3 regions of the Gordonia polyisoprenivorans genome follow, and region 1 is predicted to be linked to each of the others. Evidence: predicted binding sites of a transcription regulator. Region 1 holds the regulator's gene; each other region holds the start of a gene.

What was found. The regulator LexA, encoded in region 1, represses DNA repair genes until DNA is damaged. The targets are predictions, from matches to a motif close to CGAACANNTGTTCG.
Region 2: the regulator LexA is predicted to act here: its motif matches at 3,156-3,169, upstream of J6U32_RS18945 (HNH endonuclease signature motif containing protein).
Region 3: the regulator LexA is predicted to act here: its motif matches at 2,634-2,647, upstream of J6U32_RS19830 (HNH endonuclease signature motif containing protein).

Annotation. Positions count from the first base shown of each region.
Region 1 is NZ_CP072203.1:3,267,583-3,272,795, reverse strand. It holds gene hrpA (ATP-dependent RNA helicase HrpA) at 1-1,444, shown strand, start outside; gene nrdR (transcriptional regulator NrdR) at 1,418-1,924, opposite strand; gene J6U32_RS14780 (LysM peptidoglycan-binding domain-containing protein) at 1,983-2,579, opposite strand; gene lexA (transcriptional repressor LexA) at 2,788-3,528, shown strand; gene ptsP (phosphoenolpyruvate--protein phosphotransferase) at 3,566-5,213, opposite strand, start outside.
Region 2 is NZ_CP072203.1:4,200,204-4,205,416, reverse strand. It holds gene J6U32_RS18955 (Type 1 glutamine amidotransferase-like domain-containing protein) at 1-248, shown strand, start outside; gene J6U32_RS18950 (cobalamin biosynthesis protein) at 265-1,221, shown strand; gene J6U32_RS18945 (HNH endonuclease signature motif containing protein) at 1,454-3,133, opposite strand; gene J6U32_RS18940 (SURF1 family cytochrome oxidase biogenesis protein) at 3,538-4,578, opposite strand; gene J6U32_RS18935 (low molecular weight protein-tyrosine-phosphatase) at 4,698-5,180, opposite strand; gene J6U32_RS18930 (HAD hydrolase-like protein) at 5,173-5,213, opposite strand, start outside.
Region 3 is NZ_CP072203.1:4,387,702-4,392,914, forward strand. It holds gene ligA (NAD-dependent DNA ligase LigA) at 1-608, opposite strand, end outside; gene J6U32_RS19830 (HNH endonuclease signature motif containing protein) at 939-2,612, opposite strand; gene J6U32_RS19835 (MmcQ/YjbR family DNA-binding protein) at 3,023-3,460, shown strand; gene J6U32_RS19840 (MFS transporter) at 3,597-4,868, shown strand; gene J6U32_RS19845 (vitamin-B12 independent methionine synthase) at 4,879-5,213, opposite strand, start outside.

The DNA.
Region 1 (5,213 bases):
CGACTCGTGGTGGAAGAAGGCGCGGTCGGCGCAACCGGATCTCCTCGACCTCACCGCGGCCGATGTGGCGGCCGACGTGGCCGTCGCCGACACCGACTATCCGGGTGTCTGGCAGCAGGGCCAGACCCGCCTGGAGTTGCGGTATCGATTCGAGCCCGGCGCGGCCGACGACGGCGTCACCGTGGTCATCCCGAAAGATCTTCTGCCCCACGTACGCAACGCCGGCTTCGACTGGCTGGTCCCGGGGATGCGCTCGGAGTTGGCGACCGAACTCGTCAAGACCCTGCCCAAATCGCTGCGCAAGACGATGGCACCGGCCCAACGTTTCGCCGATCTGGCGCTGTCACGGCTGACCCCGCGCTCGGAGCCGCTGATCCGCGGTCTCGCACGGGAGTTGTCGACCATCACCCGTCGCTCGGTCTCCCCTACCGACTTCGACCCCGACCGACTGCCGGCGCATCTGCGGATCCACTTCGCTGTCATCGACGACGAGGGCGAGATCCTCACCCGTACTTCATCGTTCGCCGAGCTCTCGGAACCGACACCCGCCGCCGCCACGCACACGGCCACGCCGGTGTACACCACGTGGACCGACGAGGGCATCGGAACACTCCCGTCGAGCGAGTCCGCCGACGTCGCCGGCCAGACGATCACCCGATACCCGACTCTGCACGTGACCCGCCGCACCGGCCACGCCGACGGGGTCACGGTGGCCCGGGCGGCGACGACGGCCGAGGCCACCAACGCCCTGGCGGCCGGGGTGATCGTGTTGCTGGAGAACGCGATTCCCTCACTGAGCCCGAAGGCTGCCGCCGGACTCGACCCCGCTGGTCGAATCGCGTTGAGCCAGAGTCCCTATCGGGAGTCGGCGCGGTTGTTCGGCGATTGCACACGCCGAGCGATCCGTGATCTCGTGGACGCCGACGAGCTGCGTACCGTACGTTCCCCCCAGGCGTTCGCCGCGCTCGCTCAGCGGTTGCGACCAGCGGTGACCGATGCCGCTCCGGAGTATCTGCGCCTCGCGGTCGACGTGCTGCGGGAATTGGTGGCATTGCGCGGGGTGATCGACACCCATTCGGGACAACTCGCCGCCGACGACGTCGCCGAACAGCTCGACCATCTGGTGTTCGACGGCTTCGTCGCCGCCACCCCACGTGAGTATCTGGCGCAGGTGCCCCGCTATCTCCACGCCGCGCGTGAACGGCTGGAGCATCTGCCCGCATCTGCCGCGCGGGATCGCGCCGGGATGCAGGCGCTGGATCGGGTGGTGGAGCGCTGGAATCAGCGGCTCGCGCAAGTGCCCGACGGCAGGCGGGATGCGGTCAACGACCAGGCGCACTGGCTGGTCGAGGAGTTGCGGGTCGGTCTGTTCGCGCAGCGACTGGGCACGCGGTACCCGGTCTCGGAAAAGCGGGCGCTACGGACTCTGGACGGACTCGGCTGAGACTGCGCCGGACGCAGGAGTGGTCCGGTCGTGGGTCAGATTGCCCTGCAGGTCGTCGATCTCGCGCTGGAAATCCTCGAGGGAATCGAAGGAGCGGTATACCGACGCGAATCGCAGGTAGGCGACCTCATCGAGGTCGCGTAAAGGTTTGAGGATTGCCAATCCGACTTCGTTGCTGGGGATCTCGGCCACCCCGGAGGCCCGGACGGTCTCCTCGACCTGCTGGGCGAGTTGCGCGAGATCGTCCTCGTCGACCTGGCGGCCCTGACACGCGCGCCGGACCCCACGCATCACTTTCTCCCGGCTGAACGGCTCGGTGACGCCGTTGCGTTTGACGACGGCGAGGACGGCGGTCTCCACCGTCGAGAACCGGCGACCGCATGCGCTGCAGGAGCGGCGACGGCGGATCGCCTGCCCCTCGTCGGCAACTCGGGAGTCGATGACCTTGGTGTCATCATTCCTGCAGAACGGGCAGCGCATACACCGACAATACCGCCCCACAGCGGCGGAATTACCGTGTGATCGTCCGGCCGTGACGTCACCGGTAGGCAGGCACGAGCAGCGCCTGCCCGACCTGCAGCCCGCTGCCCGTCATCTCGTTCATCTTCGTGATCTCCTCGATGACGGCCTGCCGCGGGAGATCGGGGGCCACCCGCGCCGCGACGGAGTTCAACGACTCCCCCGCTCGCACGTGCACGACCTCGGTCGCCGTGGGCGTCGGGGTGGTCGACTGCTGGTAATCGCTGCCGGCCACGGCCACCAGCCAGACCAGCAGCGCCAGGGCGACGCCGGTAAGCACAGCCACCATCGCACCGCTCCGACGGGCGGTGCGATGCGCGGTGACACGCGGGCCGACCGGCGAGGAACAGCGGGTACCCGCAACCAGCGGAGCGCGGCGTACACCGGGCCGGGCCGGGCCCGCGTACGCCGGTCGCCTGCGTGCCGGCTCGCGCTCGAGCGTGCGCCGTTCCGGGAGACTGCGCTCCGACGACCGGTGTTTGAGCACGCGGTGTTCGACGGTCGCGCGGGCCGAAATCGATGTCCCGCGGCGGGCGGCGGTGTGGTGGGCCGTCCGCCGGGACCGAACCTGCAGGTCGTCGGCGCCCGGCGTGGTGGGCAGAAGTACGGTCGGCATGGTGTCTCCCTGTCTCGATCATGCATTCGAAGAACGGATGTTCGAGTTCTACCACGGGGCTCCGACAATTTCTCGCGACACGTCGAACACATGTTTGAGGTTGCCTGTCGCCTCGGCTACCCTGGCCGGTGTTCAGCTCTCCACAGGGCCCGTCAACCAGGGCGTACTCCGACAGGACGTGCGCACCGACCGAAAGGATGCGAACCCCATGAGTGAGAAGAAGGGCCGTTCGTCCGACCCCGAGGCGACCACCGTCACCGACTCGGACGACTCCGACGAGACCGTCGCGACCGGCCCGATCGATCCGGCGGCCGTCGAGGCCGCGCTCACCCCGCGCCAGAAGGGCGTGCTCGACGTGATCCGCAAGTCCGTGCGCGAGCGGGGATACCCGCCGAGCATCCGCGAGATCGGCGACGCCGTCGGCCTGGCGTCGACCTCATCGGTCGCACACCAGCTACGGACCCTCGAGCGCAAGGGTCTGCTCAAACGCGACCACAACCGGCCCCGTGCGGTGAACGTCCAGGACGGCGATCCCACACCCACCGACGACAATCCGAATGCGTCGAATCTCCCCACGCCGACGTTCGTGCCGGTCCTGGGGCGCATCGCGGCCGGCGGACCGATCCTGGCCGAGGAGGCCGTCGAGGACGTCTTCCCGCTGCCGCGTGAACTCGTGGGCGACGGGTCGCTGTTCCTGTTGCGCGTCGTCGGCGAGTCGATGATCGACGCGGCCATCTGCGACGGCGACTGGGTGGTCGTACGGCAGCAGAACGTCGCCGACAACGGCGACATCGTTGCAGCGATGATCGATGGCGAGGCGACGGTCAAGACCTTCAAGCGCAAGGACGGTCATGTGTGGCTGATGCCGCACAACGACCTGTTCGAGCCCATCCCCGGCGACGACGCCGCGATCCTGGGCAAGGTCGTCACGGTGATGCGCCGCATCTGAGCGGAGCCACCCGCGCCGGACCGTTCGGTCGGATCGCTCAGCCGCGCAACGCTTCGGCTGCCGCGGTACGCGCATCGGCCGGTGATGCGGTGGCCAGTGCGGCACGGGCGGCGGAGCGGCACGCCTCGAGGTCGACCTCGGCGAGCTTCGCCCCCACCGCGGGCGCCGCGGCCGGGGCACTCGACAGCGAGGTGACGCCGAGTCCGACGAGAACACACGCGAGCAGCGGGTCGGCGGCGGCCTCGCCGCACACCCCCACCGGGGTCTCGCTGCGGGTGCCGGCCTCGGCGACACCGGCGATCAGCGAGAGCACGGCAGGCTGCCACGGGTCGGTGAGCCCGGCGAGTTCGGCCGACATCCGGTCGGCGGCCATCGTGTACTGCGTCAGGTCGTTGGTGCCGATCGAGACGAAGTCGACCTCGGCGAGGATGGACGGTGCGAGGATCGCCGCCGACGGGATCTCGATCATCACCCCCGCCACGAGCCCGCGGCCGCGGACCTCGGCGGCGAATTCGGCGGCTTCGGCGGCCGAGGCGATCATCGGCGCCATCACCCAGGGCGTGGTCCCGGTCTCCTGCGCGGCGCGGGCGATCGCGTCGAGTTGTCCGGCACGGATCTCGGGATGTGTCGCGGCGATCCGGTTGCCCCGTACCCCCAGTGCGGGATTCGCCTCGGTGCCGTGATCGACGAATTTCAGTGGCTTGTCCGAGCCGGCATCCAGGGTCCGAACGACGACCTTCTTGCCGTCGAAAGCCTCGATGACCTCGCGATAGAGCGCTGCCTGCTCCTGCACCGACGGCTCGTCGGCCCGATCGAGGAAGGCGAGTTCGGTGCGGAACAGACCCACCCCCTCGACGGGGTACGCCGTGGCCGCGCGCGCCGAGACGCCGTCGGCGACGTTGGCCAGGATGGCCACCTCCACGCCATCGGCGGTGCGTCCGGGCCCGCTCCATCCCGCGATCGCCTCCGCCTCCCGCCGGCTCTGCTCCACCTCGTCCTTGGCGCGCTCCGGATCAGGTTGGACGACAACGGTTCCCGCCGTCCCATCGACGAGCACAGGTGTGCCCGCGGATACCTCGTCGAGACCGGCGACCGCCACCACGCACGGAATCCCGAGTTGGCGGGCGATGATCGCGGTGTGACTGGTCGGGCCGCCGAGCCGGGTGGCCAGCGCGGTGATCAGTTTCGGGTCGAGGCCGGCGGTGTCGGCGGGCGCGAGGTCGTCGGCGAGGAGCACCGACGGTTCGTCGGGCACGGGGACCCCCGGTTCGGGTTCGCCGAGCACCTCGGCCACCACCCGATCGCGGACGTCGTTGAGGTCGGTGATGCGCTCGGCCATGATCCCGCCGAGTTTGGCGAACATCGCGGCGAACTGTTCGGTGGCCGCGGCGGCCGCGGCCGGGGCCGGGGTGCCGTCGGCAATCAGCTTGGCAACCGTCCCGATCCATCCCCGATCCTCGACGAGGCCCGCGGTGGCGATCAGGACCTCGGCGGCGGCGCCCGAGGCGTGCGATGCGCGCTCACGCAGTCGGGCGGCGACCACGGCGGCGGCATCGGCGAAGCGGGCCTTCTCGGCTTCACGGTCGGCCTCGGCCACCACGTGTGAGCCGGGATCGGTGGAGGCGACGCTCACCCGCTCACCCGGCCGGACGACCGGCCCGTAGGCCTTGCCGCCGACGACGGGC
Region 2 (5,213 bases), 930 kb from region 1:
CCATCGCGCCGGTGGAAGGCCTCGACGATCCGGCCGAGGCGCCGGGTCCGGTCGATCCGCGCGGTCTGGAACTCATCGACACGGTGGTGCTCCCGCATGCCGACGGCCAGTTCCCGGTGTATCCCGCCGACGTGATCGAGTCGGTGCGCCGCAAGTACGAGTCGCGCCACCGCGTGACCCCGCTCGCCGACGACCAAGCTCTCTTGGTGCGTGGCGAGCAGCAGACCGTTGTGGCATCGGACTACTGATGCGGGGGTCACTCTGATGCGGGCATGGAGGTGGTGGGCCGCTGCTGTCCGGCCTTCGCCGACAGGGTTACTGGTCGGATACCTGTTGGACCGTGCGCTCGGCGACCCGAGACGTGGGCACCCGGTTGCCGGTATCGGTTCTCTCGCCTTCGCGTTGCAACGACATACATACGCCGACAGCCGGATCGCCGGCAGCGCACACTGTGCGCTGTGTGTGGGTTCTATCGGTGTGGCTGGGGCACTCGCGGCCCGCCCACTCGCCGAGAACGGTCCGGCGCGAACACTGCTCACCGCCGCGGTGACATGGGCCGTATTGGGTGGGACCACCCTCATCCGCGTCGGTGACGACGTGGCCGACTGTCTCGAGTCCGACGATGTGCCGGGCGCGCGGGAACTCATACCGAGCTTGTGTGGCCGCGACCCAGACGCACTCGACGAACCCGGGATCTGTCGCGCTGCACTGGAATCGGTGGCCGAGAACACTTCCGATGCCACCGTGGGAGCGCTGGTCTGGGGCGCTGTGGCCGGTGTTCCCGGCCTCCTCGTCTACCGGACCGCGAACACACTGGATGCGATGATCGGTCATCGAAATGCCCGCTACAACCGTTTCGGTTGGGCTGCAGCACGATTCGATGATGCGCTCAACATCCTGCCGGCCCGGATCGCGGGGGTGCTCGTCGTGGCCGCCGGGCCTGATCGACGGGGTGCAGTGCGCGCGTGGAAGCGCGATGCATCGGCACATCCGAGCCCCAACGCGGGTGTCGTGGAGGCGAGTTTCGCCGGAGCTCTCGGCATCCGTCTCGGCGGTATCACGGTCTACCCGCACCGCACCGAGCACCGACCCACCCTCGGCGACGGGCGGGCTCCGACCACAACGGATCTCCGTGCCGCCCTGGCTTTGTCCCGACAGGTGCAAGTCGGCGCGCTCGCCACCGCCATGGCCATAGCCTGGTGGCGCGCTCGACGCTCGTGATCTGATGTTCGGCTGTCGGGGGTCTCGAGGCCTCGTCGCTGGCGCTCCTCAGCACCTCGACCATCGGGGAGGGGGCTTCCTCACCGGGCGGAGGTGCTCCTTGATCGGTGGTCGACCAGCCCGGCGGATCTTTCGTCCCGGTGGTCGAGGTGCCGAGGAGCGTTAGCGACGAGCCTCGAGACCTGTTGCACCGCTGCTGGTTTCCAACCCCGAACGGAAGTGCGCCCCGGGTCTAGAACGCGCGGTCGCCGAGGAGTTGGGCGAGTCGGGTGTCGACCGGCGAGTCCGGGTTGGGATCAGGGTGGAGGATTTCGACGAGGTCGTAATACCCGCCGCCGCACCCGACCGGGACCTGGCTGCGGCGTAGTCGGTCAGTGGGCAGCATCGAGTCCCGGTCGTCGCTTGTGGCGAGATCGGTATCAGCACTGGCAGCGGCCCCACTTGGTGGTGGGTCGGGTGGTGGATGCAACTCCGCGCGGATACGGGCCAGTGCCGCAGCGTAGGTGGTGCCGACGTCGGGGAGCGCGTTGGTGCGTTTCGGGTTCGGTTCGGCTGCGCCGACCGGGGTGTTTGTGCGCCACCAGCATCGTCCGGCCCACGGCCCGTCGCGATAGATGCCGGTCGTGAATTGTCCGGGTTTGTCGCCGACCATCCGGTTGTGTTTCCCACAGGCGGGGGCGAGGTCACCGATGTTGGTGAGTCCGCCTTTCGCGTGGTCTTTGGTGGCGTGATGAATTTCGACGTGCGCGGCGGGTTGGGTACATCCGGGAAACGAGCAGTACTCACCGCCGTCTTTGGCGAACAGGGCGATCCGCTGTCCTTGACTCGCTAACCTCGCCCGACCCAAATACAGGGGAAGACTGGTGTGGTCGTCGAACACCGCCAACCACGGCTGACTGTGGGCCGCCAAAGCGATCACATCCCGGATTGGGAGGAGGGTGCCGGTCGCCGTGACGCCCATCCCGGTTTGCGCAATCAACTCCGACAGCGATGCTTTGATGATCAGATGCGGTGGTAGGCCGCGATGCGAGTGCGGGCCGAGTCCGACATCGAGTCCGGCGCGTAGGACTGCTTCCAACGCATCATGGTTGCGTTGCACCTGATCCCGGTGATCGCGGGCTGCCGCGGCCGCCACCTGGTCGGGGTCGGCATCCTCGCGACTACCGGTCGGGGACTCCGGGTCGGCGGGGTTGTTCATTCCAGGCGCCGCCCACGCGGCGAGTACTGCTTCGAGGTGCGCGGTCAGAGTCGGGGTCATCTGCCCCGATAGCCCACTCATTTTTTGGGCGTCTTGACGGCCGATGCGGATCTGGCGGTGGCGTTGCCGATCAGCATCGTCGGTCAACTCACCGTCGGGGTCGAGGTGCGCCAACACCCGTGCCCCCAGGATCCGGAGATCGGAGGGGGTGTGGGTGCGGGCGAACCCGGCCATCGTGGCGTCGGCCGACATTTTTTCGTCGAACGGCACTGTCGTAGGTATGCGGTCCAACACGTCGATGACGACTGCGGCGTGGGAGGGGCCGGCCGCCCCGGAGGCCATCGCCTCGGCCAACGCCGGATATTTCGGCGCAGCAACCTCGCCGGTGACGGTGTGGAAGGTGGCGGTCGCTTTGAGTTGTTTCCACCGCCGCCACGGTTCCGACACACGCAACAAGCCGATCATGGCGTCGATGATCGACCCGAACCCGTACTCCCGCGCCAGATGGCGGTCGGAGAACTCGACGATCTGCCGATCGCCTTGGACGGTGACGCGGGTGATCAACCGTTCGGTGGACTGAGCGACCGACACCAGGTCATCGTTGGACAGGCCGGTCAAATCATCGGTGGCCAACTCGTCCATCAGCGTGTGGGCGAGGGCGATTTTCTGGGTGGTCGACAACCCAGACACGTCAGGGAGTGCGGTGTCGACCATGATTGTCACCCCCGGCGATAAGCGCACATGTGTTTGTGTGCTGTTGTGTTCGATCATATGCCGGGTTTGTCGGGTTGGCAAGGGTTGTCGAAAGTTTCTTCGAGTGGGTTTAGTGGTGGGGTTCCAGCGTCGGTTCGGCTCGGTCTCGAGGCTCGGCGCCCGGGGGCGCCTCACACCTCGACCACCGATGGGGAAGCGTCTCGGCCGTCGATCGGGAAGGACCTCGACCATCGATCGGGAAGCGTCTCGGCCGTCGATCGGGAAGGACCTCGACCACCGATCGGGGAAGGGCCTGGGGCGCCTCGCACCTCGACCACCAATACAAGGGCTTGGCCACCGATGGGGCACGGCACGGGCCGCGCACTCCTGCCGCTGAACGGGAAGTATCCGGTGAAGCGGGGGCCTCAGCCGCCGTAGCGTTCGGTGAGTTTGTCGCGCACCGTGGACGACAAGTGCTCGGTGTCGGGTCCGACGCCGATGCCGGCGGGCGATTGCTCGTCGATGTCGTCGGGGTCGACCGGAGCGGGCGCGGTGGTTGTTCCGGCTGCTGCGCGCAGTTCCTCGCGCATGCGTTTGCGGCGTTCGGATCGCGTCAGCAGATGTGGGGCCGGCTCGGGTTGTGCGGCACCGTTGAGTCCGGAGGTGTCGTCGGGGGTCGTCGGGTCGGGACCGGCGGCGGCCTCGGCCGCGTGGGCTTTCTTGGCGGCGGAAGCTCGTCGACGTTGACGAATTTCGGAGTAGATGAAGTATCCGGCTCCCAGCGGTGCCATCACACCGAAGGCCAGCCACTGCAGGCCGTAGGAGAGGTAGGGGCCCGAATCCAGTTGTGGCAGTGGGATCTCGCCGAGTGAGCCGGGTTGATTCGGCGACAACTGCAGATAGAACGGGTCCATCGGGGTGCCGGTCGCCTTGGCCAGCTGGGTCGGGTCGACCGTGTACATGGTGAGCGCGTTGCCTTCGGTCCGCGCGCCGCGGCCTTCTGACGTGCCCTCCGAAGCCCGGATGCGGGCGTTGATGGTCGTCTCGCCTGTCGGGGGCGCAGGGATCGCGGGCGTGTTGCTCTGATCCGGGCGAACGTAGCCGCGATCGACCGCCAGGACGCGATCGGTGCCCGCGATGCGGAACGGGGTGAGGACCTCGATGGCCGGTCGCTCGTCGACCGAACGCAGGCGGACGAGGGCCTGGTCGTCGACGAGGTAGGTCCCGGTCATCGTCACCTCACGCCACTCGGTGGAGGGAACGAATCCCCTTCCGGCGGGCGCCACCTCGTTGATCGGTACCGGGGCGGTACCGACGGCACTCTTGATCAGATGGTTGCGCTCGGACGTCGCGGAGTTCTTCCCGAGCTGCCACGGCGCCAGCACCATGAAACATGCCGCCGCGAATGCGGCGACAACGATGATCAGGGCGATCCACCCCGGTCGTATGTTTCGCAGCGCGCGCATAGGACAACGGTACCCAGTGCGCAACCACCGCAGCAGCCCCGGCTGCATCTGATGACGGTATGCCGGATTCGGCCGTGACGTGCGCCGCAGTACCCGATCACGGCAGCACCGGCGACGGCTCAGCCGGTGGCGTCGTCGAGGTGTTCGCGGGCCCACTGGAGCAGGCCCGGTACCGCGGCCTCGATCTGCTCGCGGGTGACGGCGAAATCGTCGGCGTTGCCGTAGTACGGGTCGGACAGATCGAGATCGTCGCCTGCGTCGGGATCGAAGCTGCGCAACAGTCGGGTGCGCTCACCGAGTCGTTTGCGCTCGAGTTCCTTGACGTGTCCGGCGTCGGCGGCGACGAACAGGTCGGCACCGATGTGATCGGGCCCGAGCTGATCGGCGATGTGGGCGTCGGAGTAGCCGTGCGCCAGCAGCTCCGTGCGCGCGCGGTTGTCGGCCGCCTCGCCGACATGCCAGCCGCTCGTCCCGCAGCTGCTCACCTCGACGCGGTCGGCGAGCCCCGCGTCGTGCAGCGATTTGGCAAAGATGTTCTGCGCCATCGGCGACCGGCAGATGTTGCCGGTGCAGACGAAACAGATGTGTAGTTGATCAGACACCGAGTACCTCGCGCAGATCTGACATCGAATCGA
Region 3 (5,213 bases), 1.1 Mb from region 1:
GCGACCAGTGAGGCGTTGAGTGTTTCGAAGTCCTCAACCCGGAAGAAGACCTCACCGCGCACTTCGAGGACGTGCGGTATCGGGAACTCGTCGGACGCCGTCAGACGTTGCGGCACGTCGGTGATGGTGCGCGCGTTGAGGGTGACGTCTTCACCGGTTCGACCGTCACCGCGGGTGGTCGCGTGATCGAGCACGCCATCGCGGTACACCAGTGCCAGCGCGACGCCGTCGATCTTGAGCTCACACAGATACTCGGTTCCCGAGCCCACCTCGTCGGCCACCCGCGCGACCCACGCCCGCATCTCGTCGGCGTCGAAAACGTTGTCCAGCGACAACATTCGTTCGAGATGGTCGACGGGCGTGAACGCGGTGGAGAATCCGCCACCGACGAGCTTGGTCGGCGAGTCGGCGGTGGCCAGCTCCGGATGCGCCTCCTCGAGTTCCTGCAGACGCCGCAACAGCCGGTCGAACTCTCCGTCGGAGATGATCGGTGCGTCCTTGACGTAGTACCGGAACTGATGTTCACGGATCTCCTCGGCCAACGCCGACCACTGTTCTCGCACGTCGGCAGACGGACCGTCGTTTGCCACCTGATCTGCTTCTGCCACCCACCGAGCGTATCGAAACACCCCGACAACCCTCCTCGAGCGTTCTGGCGGACATGTGCACAGCATGCGATGCCGGTGTCGGCTGTCGGGGTCTCGAGGCCTCGTCGCTGGCGCTCCTGCGCACCTCGACCATCGGGTGGGGAGTCGCCAGCGATCACAGAAGACCGCCGGGACACTTCAATCTCGGCGGTCGACCAGCCCGGCGTACCTTCCTCTCGGTGGTCGAGGTGCGTTCTCTCGGTGGTCGAGGTGCCGAGGAGCGTTAGCGACGAGCCTCGAGACCTGTTGCACCGCTGCTGGTTTCCGACCACGGACCGAGCACGTGACGGTCTAGAGTCCGTGGTCGCCGAGGAGTTGGGCGAGTCGGTTCTCGACCGGCGAGTCTGACGTGGGGTCAGGGTGGAGGATTTCGACGAGGTCGTAATATCCGTGTCCGATCGGGACCTGGCTGCGCCGGATTCGGTTGGTGGGCAGCATCGAGTCCCGGTCGTCGCTTGCGGCGAGATCGGTATCGGCAGCAGCGGCCGCACTTGGTGGTGGGTCGGGTGGTGGATGCAACTCCGCCCGGACGCGAGCCAGCGCCGCGGTGTAGGTGGCCCCGACATCCGGTAGTGCGTTGGTGCGTTTCGGGTTCGGTTCGGCTGCCCCGACGGGCGTGTTTTTGCGCCACCAGCATCGTCCGGCCCACGGCCCGTCCCGATAGATGCCGGTCGTGAATTGTCCGGGTTTGTCGCCGACCATCCGGTTGTGTTTGCCGCAGGCGGGGGCGAGGTCACCGATGTTGGTGAGCCCACCTTTCGCATGATCTTTGGTGGCGTGATGAATCTCGACGTGCGCGGCAGGTTGGGTACATCCGGGAAACGAGCAGTACTCACCGCCGTCTTTGGCGAACAGGGCGATCCGCTGCCCTTGACTCGCCAACCGCGCCCGACCCAAATACAGCGGCAGACTGGTGTGGTCGTCGAACACCGCCAACCACGGCTGACTGTGGGCAGCCAACGCGATCACATCCCGGATTGGGAGGAGGGTGCCGGTCGCCGTGACGCCCATCCCGGTCTGCGCAATCAACTCCGACAGAGACGCTTTGATGATCAGATGCGGTGGTAGCCCGCGATGCGATTGCGGGCCGAGTCCGACATCGAGTCCGGCGCGTAGGACTGCTTCCAACGCATCATGGTTGCGTTGCACCTGATCCCGGTGATCGCGGGCTGCGGCAGCCGCCACCTGGTCGGGGTCGGCGTCTTCGCGACTCCCGGTCGGGGACTCCGGATCGGCGGGATTGTTCATTCCAGGCGCCGCCCACGCGGCGAGTACTGCTTCGAGGTGCGCGGTCAGAGTGGGGGTCATTTGTCCCGACAGGCCACTCATTTTTTGGGCGTTCTGCCGGCCGATGCGGATCTGGCGGTGCCGTTGCCGATCGGTGTCGTCGGTCAACTCACCGTCGGGGTCGAGGTGCGCCAACACCCGTGCCCCCAAGATCCGCAGATCAGACGGGGTGTGGGTGCGGGCGAACCCGGCCATCGTGGCATCGGCCGACATTTTTTCGTCGAACGGCACTGTCGCCGGTATGCGGTCCAACACGTCGATGACGACTGCGGCGTGGGAGGGGCCGGCCGCACCGGAGGCCATCGCTTCGGCCAACGCCGGATATTTCGGCGCAGCAACCTCGCCGGTGACGGTGTGGAAGGTGGCGGTCGCTTTGAGTTGTTTCCACCGCCGCCACGGTTCCGACACACGCAACAAGCCGATCATGGCGTCGATGATCGACCCGTATCCGTATTCGCGGGCGAGATGGCGGTCGGAGAATTCGACGATCTGCCGATCGCCCTGGACGGTGACGCGGGTGATCAACTGTTCGGTGGATTGAGCGACCGCGACCAGGTCATCGTTGGACAGGCCGGTCAGATCATCGGTGGCCAACTCGTCCATCAGCGTGTGGGCGAGGGCGATTTTCTGGGTGGTCGACAACCCAGACACATCCGGTAACGCGGTATCGACCACCATTTCTCACCCCCCGGCGATAAGCGCACATGTGTTTGTGTGCTGTTGTGTTCGAGTATATGTCGGGTTTGTCGGGTTGGCAAGGGGTTGTCGAAAGTTTTTTCGTACGGGTTTGATGGTGGGGTTTCAGCCTGGGGTTCGGCAGGGTCTCGAGGCTCGCCGCCTGGGGCGCCTCGCACCTCGACCATCGATCGGAAAGGACTCGGCGGAAGGACCTCGACCACCGATCGGGAAGCACCTCGACCACCGATACAAGAGCTCGGCCGCCGATGGGATGCGCGATTGCCGATGGGATGCCTCGACCACCGATCAAAGGACGAGCCCGGGGCGCCGAGACGCAGAACACGCCACCGAAGGCGCGGTAGCGTAAGGGTTCCGCCACCGGAGTTGCCCACGCATCGAGGAGTCGACACGTGCCACATCCGATCATGTTCGACGACGCCGACCCCTTCCTCATCCGCGTACGCGAAGTGGCTCTGACACTCCCCGACGCCACCGAGGTGGTCGCGCACGGCCGACCAACATTCCGGTGCGGCAAGATGTTCGGCAACTACGGCGGCGGCGAGAAAGGCGGAATCCGCCACGACCGTTCGGTGTTGTTCCTCGCCGACCCGGTCGAGCGTGCCGCACTCGTCGAGGATCCGAGGTTTTTCGTCCCCGCGTATTTCGGACCCGCAGGCTGGCTCGGAATCCTGCTCGACGACGCCACCGACTGGATCGAGGTCGCCGAGTTACTCGACGCGAGCTACCGCCAGATCGCCCCGAAGCGGTCACTCGCGAAACTCGATGCCCGAGAGGCCGGCACCACGCTCGCTCGGCGCCATCCCTTGCCGCCGGACTCGTCCCGCTGACGCAAGAAACATTGTCCGATAAAGGTATTTCGTCAGTATTTCGGATTGCGAATAACCTGTATTCCGGACGCGGCCGGACTACAGTGGGATTTCTGCCGGGAAAGCGAGATCTGCGACGCCTGTAGGAGATTCGAGCATGGCAACCTCATCGACCCCGCGGGAGAAACTCACCGCCGATCAGCGCAATTCCTTCGCCGCAGCCTATCTCGGCTGGGCAATGGACGCATTCGACTACTTTCTGGTCGTCCTGATCTACGCCGAGATCGCCAAGGATTTCGGGGTTCCGCTGACCCGGATGGCGCTGATCACCACCATGACCCTGGTGATGCGACCGGTGGGCGCGTTCATCTTCGGGTTGTGGGCCGACCGCAAGGGCCGGCGCATCCCACTGATGACCAACGTCGCCTTCTACAGCGTGGTCGGCTTCCTCTGCGCCTTCGCGCCCGGCTTCTGGGTGTTGATGGTGCTGCGCATGCTCTACGGCATCGGCATGGGCGGCGAATGGGGCCTCGGAGCCGCACTGGCCATGGAGAAGATCCCGGCCTCCCGCCGAGGCTTCTTCTCCGGCTTTCTACAGAGCGGCTATTCGATGGGCTATCTCTGCGCCGCACTGGCATTCCTGGTTCTCAACACGTGGCTCGGCCTGAACTGGCGGTGGATGTTCGCGCTGTCGATCATCCCGGCTTTGATCAGCCTGCTCATCCGGGCGCGCGTGGAAGAGTCCGAGGCGTGGAAGGCCACACGTGACCGGGTGCGTCAGACCCAGACCACCGCGCGCGAGATCTGGTCGAACCCCGTCATCTGGCGACGCTTTGTCTTCCTGGTCCTGCTGATGACGGCGTTCAACTGGATGAGTCACGGCACCCAGGATGTCTATCCGACGTTCCTCAAGGCCCACAACGATTCCGGAGCCGGTCTGGCCGCGAGTACCGCAACCTGGATCGCGGTGATCTACAACGTCGGGGCCATCATCGGCGGCCTGATCGCCGGGGCACTGTCGGAACGGTACGGCCGCAAAACACTGATCATCGCGTGCGCGGTCCTCGCGCTACCGATCGTGCCGCTGTTCGCCTACTCCTCGACGGCCGGCTACCTTGCACTCGGCGCCTTCCTCATGCAGATGATGGTGCAGGGCGCATGGGGTGTTATCCCGGCACACCTCACCGAACTGTCCCCCGACGAGATCCGTGGGTTCTACCCAGGCGTCACCTACCAACTCGGAAACTGCCTGGCCGCCTTCAATCTTCCGATCCAGGAGGCGGTGGCCGGCAGTCACGGCTATCCGTTCGCGCTGACCGTGACGATCGTCCCGGTCCTGATCGCGGTCATCGTGCTGACCGCGTTCGGTCGGGAACGCAAGGGCGTGCAGTTCGGCAGTGAGCAGGCCAGCGTCGAAGAAGTCGCCTGATGCGACGACTTCACAGCGCTTCGGGATCGGCGGACAGCAACTCCCCGGCGCGGGCGCAGATACTCAGCGCGGTGCGCGCCCAGTCCGGGGACGATCCGGCCAGACCGCATGTGGGGGTCACGATCACGTTGTCCGACAGCACTTTTCGCGCGAGACCGATGCGGTCGACCAGCTCGGCGAGGGTGGTCGCAACCGTCTCGGCATGGATGGCGGGGTCTGCGTGGTCGCCCGGCAGGACCCCGGCGACGAGCACATCGCCGCGGTCGATCAGGCCGCCGATCCCGTCGAGTGCCGCGGTGTCCGCAGGTCCGATGCCCGTGACGTCGATACCGTACGCCACACCCG